2 regions of the Rheinheimera metallidurans genome follow, and region 1 is predicted to be linked to the other one. Evidence: predicted binding sites of a transcription regulator. Region 1 holds the regulator's gene; the other holds the start of a gene.
The links. Region 1 encodes FliA, which starts transcription of late flagellar genes. Its sites were predicted from a motif close to GCTAAAGTTNNNNNNNNNNCNGCCGATA; they were not measured.
Positions count from the first base shown of each region.

Region 1 (3,400 bases):
GTAAAAAAACTATCTAATGTATGACATAGCCCTTTAAACTCACCTAACTGCATTTGTCGTTGCATTAATTTTTGCCACTGCGGTTCAATTTTACCTAACTGCTGGCTTAATTCATCAGCAATAGGTAAACACGACTCAACAGCGTCCATAGTGCGATTAGCCGCTTGTTCCGTCATATCGATAACGTGAATTAGCCGCTTTTTCGCATCGGGGATATCTTCTTCGAGTAAATTACTTAACGATGGGTCAATTTGGAAATTTTTTAACGAATCGTGTAACTGACGGGTTAGCTTTCCTACTTCGGCAAATAGCTCTGAAGATCCAGGTACAGCAAGTTGCTGTACCATCTGGTTAGCGGTTTCGTGCTCACCCATTTCAAGCAGTTGCACTAATTCTTTAGCTTGCTCAAGAGAAATTAAAGGCGCCGTAATTGCGGACATGGCTACGCTCCTATGTCAGTTACGATTAGCCAATCCGTTCAAATACTTTAGCCAACTTCTCTTGCAAAGTTGCTGCCGTAAAAGGCTTTACAATATAACCATTCACTCCAGCTTGGGCCGCAGCAATAATTTGTTCTTTCTTTGCTTCTGCCGTTACCATAAGTACTGGAATTTGTTTTAGCTTTGCATCGGCTCGAATGGCACGTAGCAAGTCGATACCTTGCATACCTGGCATATTCCAGTCGGTTACGACAAAATCAAAATCACCATTTTGCAGCATAGGCAACGCTGTGCTGCCATCATCTGCTTCAGACACGTTTGTAAAGCCCAGATCGCGTAACAGATTTTTTATTATCCGTCTCATAGTTGAAAAGTCATCAACTACAAGAATTTTCATGTTTTTATCCAAAATCCCCTCCGGCGAGATATTACTGTTATCTCAGAATAGGTTACAACCAATCCTGCATTCTGGCTTTTAATCTGACCAATGCCTGACTATGGATTTGACTGATCCGAGACTCGCTGACATTCAGCACGGCCCCGATCTCCTTCAAGTTTAGTTCGTCATTATAATACAGCGAAAGCACTAATGCTTCACGCTCGGGTAAACTACTAATTGTTTTTGCTAAATCATGATGAAAACTCTCATGAGCTTGGTTTTCATACAAATGATCGCTATCAGAATCACCCGCTGTTACTAGAACATCTTCAGGTATACCAAGATCTTCTATGCCGATTATTCTACCACTACTAATATCACTTAACATATGATGGTATTCATCCAAAGATATATCAAGTTTTTCAGCAACTTCACTGTCTTTTATATCTCTGCTGTACAGTGCTTCAAGCTCAGCTATTGTTTCTGCTATTAACCGCGCATTACGATGTACTGAGCGTGGTGTCCAATCACCACGGCGCATCTCATCGAGCATAGCACCGCGAATACGAATACCAGCAAAGGTTTCAAAGCTTGCGCCCTTGCTGCCATCAAAATTCTTTGCGGCTTCAATTAAGCCTATCATCCCTGACTGAATAAGATCATCAACCAACACACTGGCTGGCAAACGAGCCAACAGATGATAGGCTATTCGCTTAACTAAAGGCGCATGACGCTCGACCAGTTGCTGCATATGGTCAACACCGCCATAAGCTGCAATTTTTCTGCTCACACTACCCCCCGATCAGCTTTAGGTTGTAATAACTGCTCCAGAAAAAACTCTAAATGGCCAGACGCCACTACTGGCAATGGCCATTTTACAGCTTTTAACGCTAAACCTTTAATCGCCATACTCGCTGGCGTTTTGGGGAACAGTTCGATAAACGCTTTTTGTTTACGTGCTGCTTTACGTACGTTTTCATCATACGGAATGGTTGCAACCAGCTCTAAACTTACATCTAAAAAACGATCCGTAACTCGAGTGAGTTTGGCAAATAACTCTTGGCCTTCTTTTAAGCTGCGCACCATATTAGCGACGATCTTAAATTTCTCTACGCCGTGATCTCGGCTTAGAATCTTCATTAATGCATAAGCATCGGTGATAGATGAAGGCTCATCACAAACTACTACCATCACATCTTGTGAAGCTCGAGAAAAACTCAACACCATGTCAGATATACCTGCAGCGGTATCAACCAACAACACATCAACTGGCGTTTTTAATTCACTAAAGGCGCGAATAAGGCCAGCATGTTCGGCAGGTGCTAGCTCGGTCATACTTTGTGAACCAGAAGTGGCGGGTATAATTTTAATACCAAAAGGGCCGTCTATTATTACTTCGTCAAGTTCAGCCTCTCCGGCCAAAACATGAGATAAATTCTTTTCTACTCTAAGGCCGAGCATAACATCACAATTTGCTAAGCCAAGGTCAGCATCTAGTACTAACACTCTTTTACCAAGCTGAGCCATCGACATGGCAAGGTTAAGGCTGACGTTGGTTTTACCCACACCGCCTTTACCTCCAGTAATTGATATTACTTTTACCATCTGCTTATTCATTTTTCTCAAGCCGCTGGCTTGATCATCAGTATTAACATGACTATGCATAGGTTCCATCCGCGCGGTTCACCTCGTTGTTATACCACTGATGAGCCGTGCCTGTTTGTGCAATTCGTAATTGTTCTGCGTGTTGCACCAGTTTTGGTGCATCAGCAACCGCTATATCTTCCGGTACTCGCTGGCCATTGGTTAAATAACTTACTGGCAGTGCGTTCGCAATAGCGACATTAATAACTTCGCCCAAGCTCAAGCACTCATCAAGTTTGGTGAAAATACAACCAGACAAAGGAATACGTTTGAAATGTGTCACACTTTCTTGCATTACTCTTGCTTGTGCTGTGGCAGACAATACCAGATAACTTTTTATTTTAACACGACTATTGTGCATCAGGCTGGCAAGTTTCTCTGCTAAACGTACATCGCGCTGGCTCATGCCCGCGGTATCTATCAATATTAGTTTGCGTTGTTGTAACTGATTGATTAACAGCGACAGTTCATCGCTGTCTTTGGCCATTTTAACTGGACAACCAATAATACGTCCAAAGGTAGCTAATTGCTCATACGCGCCAATGCGATAGCTGTCGGTAGTAATTAACGCAACCTGATCGGCACCATGGCGTTTAGCAAACTCTGCAGCCAGTTTAGCGACAGTTGTAGTTTTGCCTACACCCGTTGGACCAACCAGTGCAACCACGCCACCGCGACGTAGTATATCATCATTAGTGGTACTTAGCTGGCCAGCCAGTAATTCTAGTGCAGCATCCCAAGCATCTGTGCTGTTTAGCTCTTCCGGCATAAAGCACGCTAACTGGTCAGCAACCTGTTCTGATAAGCCTAACTGTTGCAAGTTTTCAATAATTAGCGCGCGGATTGGTTCACGACGTGCTAGATCTTGCCACATTAAGCCAGACACTTGATGTTGTAATAATTGACGCATAGACAACATTTCATTGCGCATGGCGTC
Region 1 covers NZ_JALAHQ010000002.1:658,679-662,078, forward strand. The annotation lists gene MN199_RS08445 (protein phosphatase CheZ) at 1-440, opposite strand, end outside; gene cheY (chemotaxis response regulator CheY) at 466-837, opposite strand; gene MN199_RS08455 (RNA polymerase sigma factor FliA) at 890-1,609, opposite strand; gene MN199_RS08460 (MinD/ParA family protein) at 1,606-2,484, opposite strand; gene flhF (flagellar biosynthesis protein FlhF) at 2,477-3,400, opposite strand, start outside.

Region 2 (3,400 bases), 120 kb from region 1:
ACGATGCCAGGCCAGTGTAACCATTGCCAAAACGGCTGCAAATATAAGCTGCCGGTACTGGCCCCCAGATAATAAAACACCAAATACAACGCACTGGCGCTGGCTTTAGCGCGTGTGGCACATTGGTTTACCCAACTGCTAGCCAATGAATGGGTTAAGAAAAAGCCAAACGCATTGATAAAAAAACCGAGCACAATACCAAACAAGCTAGTACTTAAGGTTATCAAAGTGCCAAGCATAAGAATAACAATACCCAAGGCCATACCCAGCGGCACCGGCACTTTAACCGCAACTTTACCTGAGATGGCAGAGCCTATTGTGCCGGTAAAGTAGGTGACAAATAGCAGACCAATCCAAAAGCTGGATAAATAATAAGGCGCTTCTGACAACACAAAAGCAATATAGGTATATTGATTTAAAAAAATAAAAAAGCTAAGTCCACCAATAAGATAAGTTAACAGCAATAAAGGCTGGCGTAAGTGATACCAGTTATCGGCTATTGCGTGGCGTGCGTTAAATGAGCTTGCCACAAAACGTCGTGCTGGCGGCAAGGTTCGCCAAACCAGAAAACAACTTAAAATACCAAGCGCAGTAACCGGCCAAAACACCCACTGCCAATGGCCAATATCAGCCAGCGCGCCAGCCATTAACCGGCCGCTAATACCGCCTAACGAGCTAGCACTAATATAAAAACCAACGGCTGCCACTAATGCCGGTTTAGTATACTCTTCACCCATGTAGGCAATGGCAATAGCTGGTAGGCCACCTAAAAATATCCCCTGTATCGCCCGCCAAAATAATAGTGCGGCAAAGCTATTTACCTGCGTTAATGCCAATGTACTTAAGGTCATACCCACTAACGTGATTAACAGCAGTTTTTTTCGGCCCCAAGCATCGGATAAAGCAGCGTAAACTAATAACGACAAGCCCAAAAACAACGTACTAATGGTATAAGCCCAAGAGGTTTGTAACAGGCTTAAGCCAAATTTACGGCTTAATTCAGGCAGCAATGGCTGCATTAAATGCAAATTAGCAAACACCACTACGGCGGCTAAGCACAAGGCAAAGGTACTGCGATAAAACATCGCACTTTTGTACTCAATCACAGCATTAAACCTATTAAAGAAATAACGCCTAGTATAAAGGCTATTAGTTTATAAATATAAAAATTAAAGTTTTATTAGTTGCTACCGATAACCTGATAAGCACTATACTAAGGTAAAATTTTAGGAGCATATTATGGCTATCACATCAGGTGGTAATACGTCGATTACAAACGCAGCAAAACCCAGCACTGCGCCGGTTAAACCCGAAGAAAATCAAGAAATTAAAAATCAAGCGGCGCAAGCTAAGCAAGCGCAAAACATCGCCATTATGCGCGCTAATGAACAGGTATCATTGCGCAGTAATAACGATTCGTTAAGTTTATTATATAAAACCGCACTAGATGGTATTAACGCAGAGCTTGAACCTGTTATGGGTGCAAATGCTGCACAAAAAATTTACGACTCGGGTATAGATACTTCACCAGAAGCGACAGCAGATCGCATTGTTGCCTTTGCCACTGGTTTTTATAGCCGCTATAAAGAGCAAAACCCCAATAAATCGGAAGAAGAAAACCTTGATAACTTTTTAAAGGTTATTGGTGGTGGCATTGAAAAAGGCTTTGCCGATGCTAAAAATATCCTTAAAGGTTTACAAGTATACGAAGGTGAAGTGGAAACGGGTGTAGATAAAACTTATGGCTTAGTGATGAAAGGCTTAACCAGTTTTCGCGAAAAAATGCTAGAACTGGCGACCAATCCCGAAAAGGCTGCTGCGGATAATACGCAATAGCAGCCTTACGGCTGCTATGTTATTTAGGCTTTATCGCTAGTTTCAATTGGTGCAATGCGGGTTACTAACAGCTGATCTATCTTGTAGCTGTCGATATCCACTACTTCAAATTTATAATCGGCATGTAACACAAAGTCGGTACGTTTGGGTATTTTACGCAAAGTAAACATCATAAAACCAGCAATGGTTTCATAGTTTTCTGAATTAGGAAAACCGTCTATATCGAGTACACGCATTACATCTTGTAACGGTGTAAGCCCTTCTACTAGCCAAGAGTTTTCATCACGAGCAACAATCTGGTCTTCCTCTGAATTTACCAGCTCACCCATCACAATACTCATTACGTCTTTTAGCGTAATAATACCCACCACCAACGCGTACTCATTCATAATGATGGCAAAATCAACACCAGCCGATTTAAAATGCTCTAGCACTTCGTATAGTGACAAGGTATCAGGAATAATTAACGGTGCTCGAACTATACCTTCTTTTTTTAGCGATATAGGTTGGTCATGCAATACCTGCATTAAAATATCTCGGGTATCAATATAACCAACCACTTTATCCAGTACGCCTTCTACCACTAAAAACTTTGCATGTGGATGCTCGGCAAGCTTAGCTTTAATACCTTCTTGCGTTTCATCAGCGGTAAAATAAATAAGGCTTTCACGCGCTGTCATTGCTGAGGTTACGGTGCGAGATTCCATATCAAATACATTTTCTAGTAACTGATGCTCATGCTCTTGTAATACACCAGCCTGCGCGCCAGCTTCCATCATGGCAATAATATCATCTGGCGTAATATCATCTTTACGCATCGTTGGCACTTTAAATAAGCTAAAAAACAGGTTGGCTAAGCCGTTAAATAACCAGACAAAAGGCTTAAGTACGGTAATTAAAAACAACATTGGTGTAACAACACGCACGGCAATTTTTTCAGGTGAAATCATCGCCAAACGTTTTGGCATTAAGTCAGCAAATAAAATAAATAATGAGGTAACAAAAAATACTGATAAAGCGAAACCGGCTTTAGGCACCCAACTGCCGCTAAAAAATAATGATAATAAGTGACTAAAGTATGGCGTGAATGCCGACTCACCTAAAATACCGCCCAAAATAGCTACCGCATTTAAACCAATTTGCACAATAGTAAAAAAGTTACCTGGGTGTTCTTGCAGCGCTAATACCTTTTCAGCGTCCACATTACCCTCGGTAGCCATTAGGCGTAAGCGCATTTTACGCGATGCGGCGAGCGCGATTTCCGACACGGAAAAAAACGCACTGCTTGCAACCAATAAAATGATTAGCAGCATATACTCTAGCGTGGACATGTTCACTCCTGTAACAACGAGTCAGCACCATAAACTGAACTACTGCGCTATTATAGCGTTGTTCTGGCATAATCTTGCTAACTTACTGAAAATATTCAAACAGAATTTTGTGTAACACCAAGCTTGCGCCCTAAAGTCTGTCTATACTTTGTCGGCAAATAACAAATTTGCTTGCCATAATATATTCCCTGGAGGTATTTATGAAGAAAGTTGTACTTGGTATTGCCGCGTTA
Region 2 covers NZ_JALAHQ010000002.1:536,694-540,093, forward strand. The annotation lists gene MN199_RS07875 (MFS transporter) at 1-1,106, opposite strand, end outside; gene MN199_RS07880 (DUF5610 domain-containing protein) at 1,240-1,836, shown strand; gene paeA (polyamine export protein PaeA) at 1,860-3,167, opposite strand; gene MN199_RS07890 (DUF3718 domain-containing protein) at 3,368-3,400, shown strand, end outside.
Region 2: the regulator FliA is predicted to act here: its motif matches at 1,169-1,196, upstream of MN199_RS07880 (DUF5610 domain-containing protein).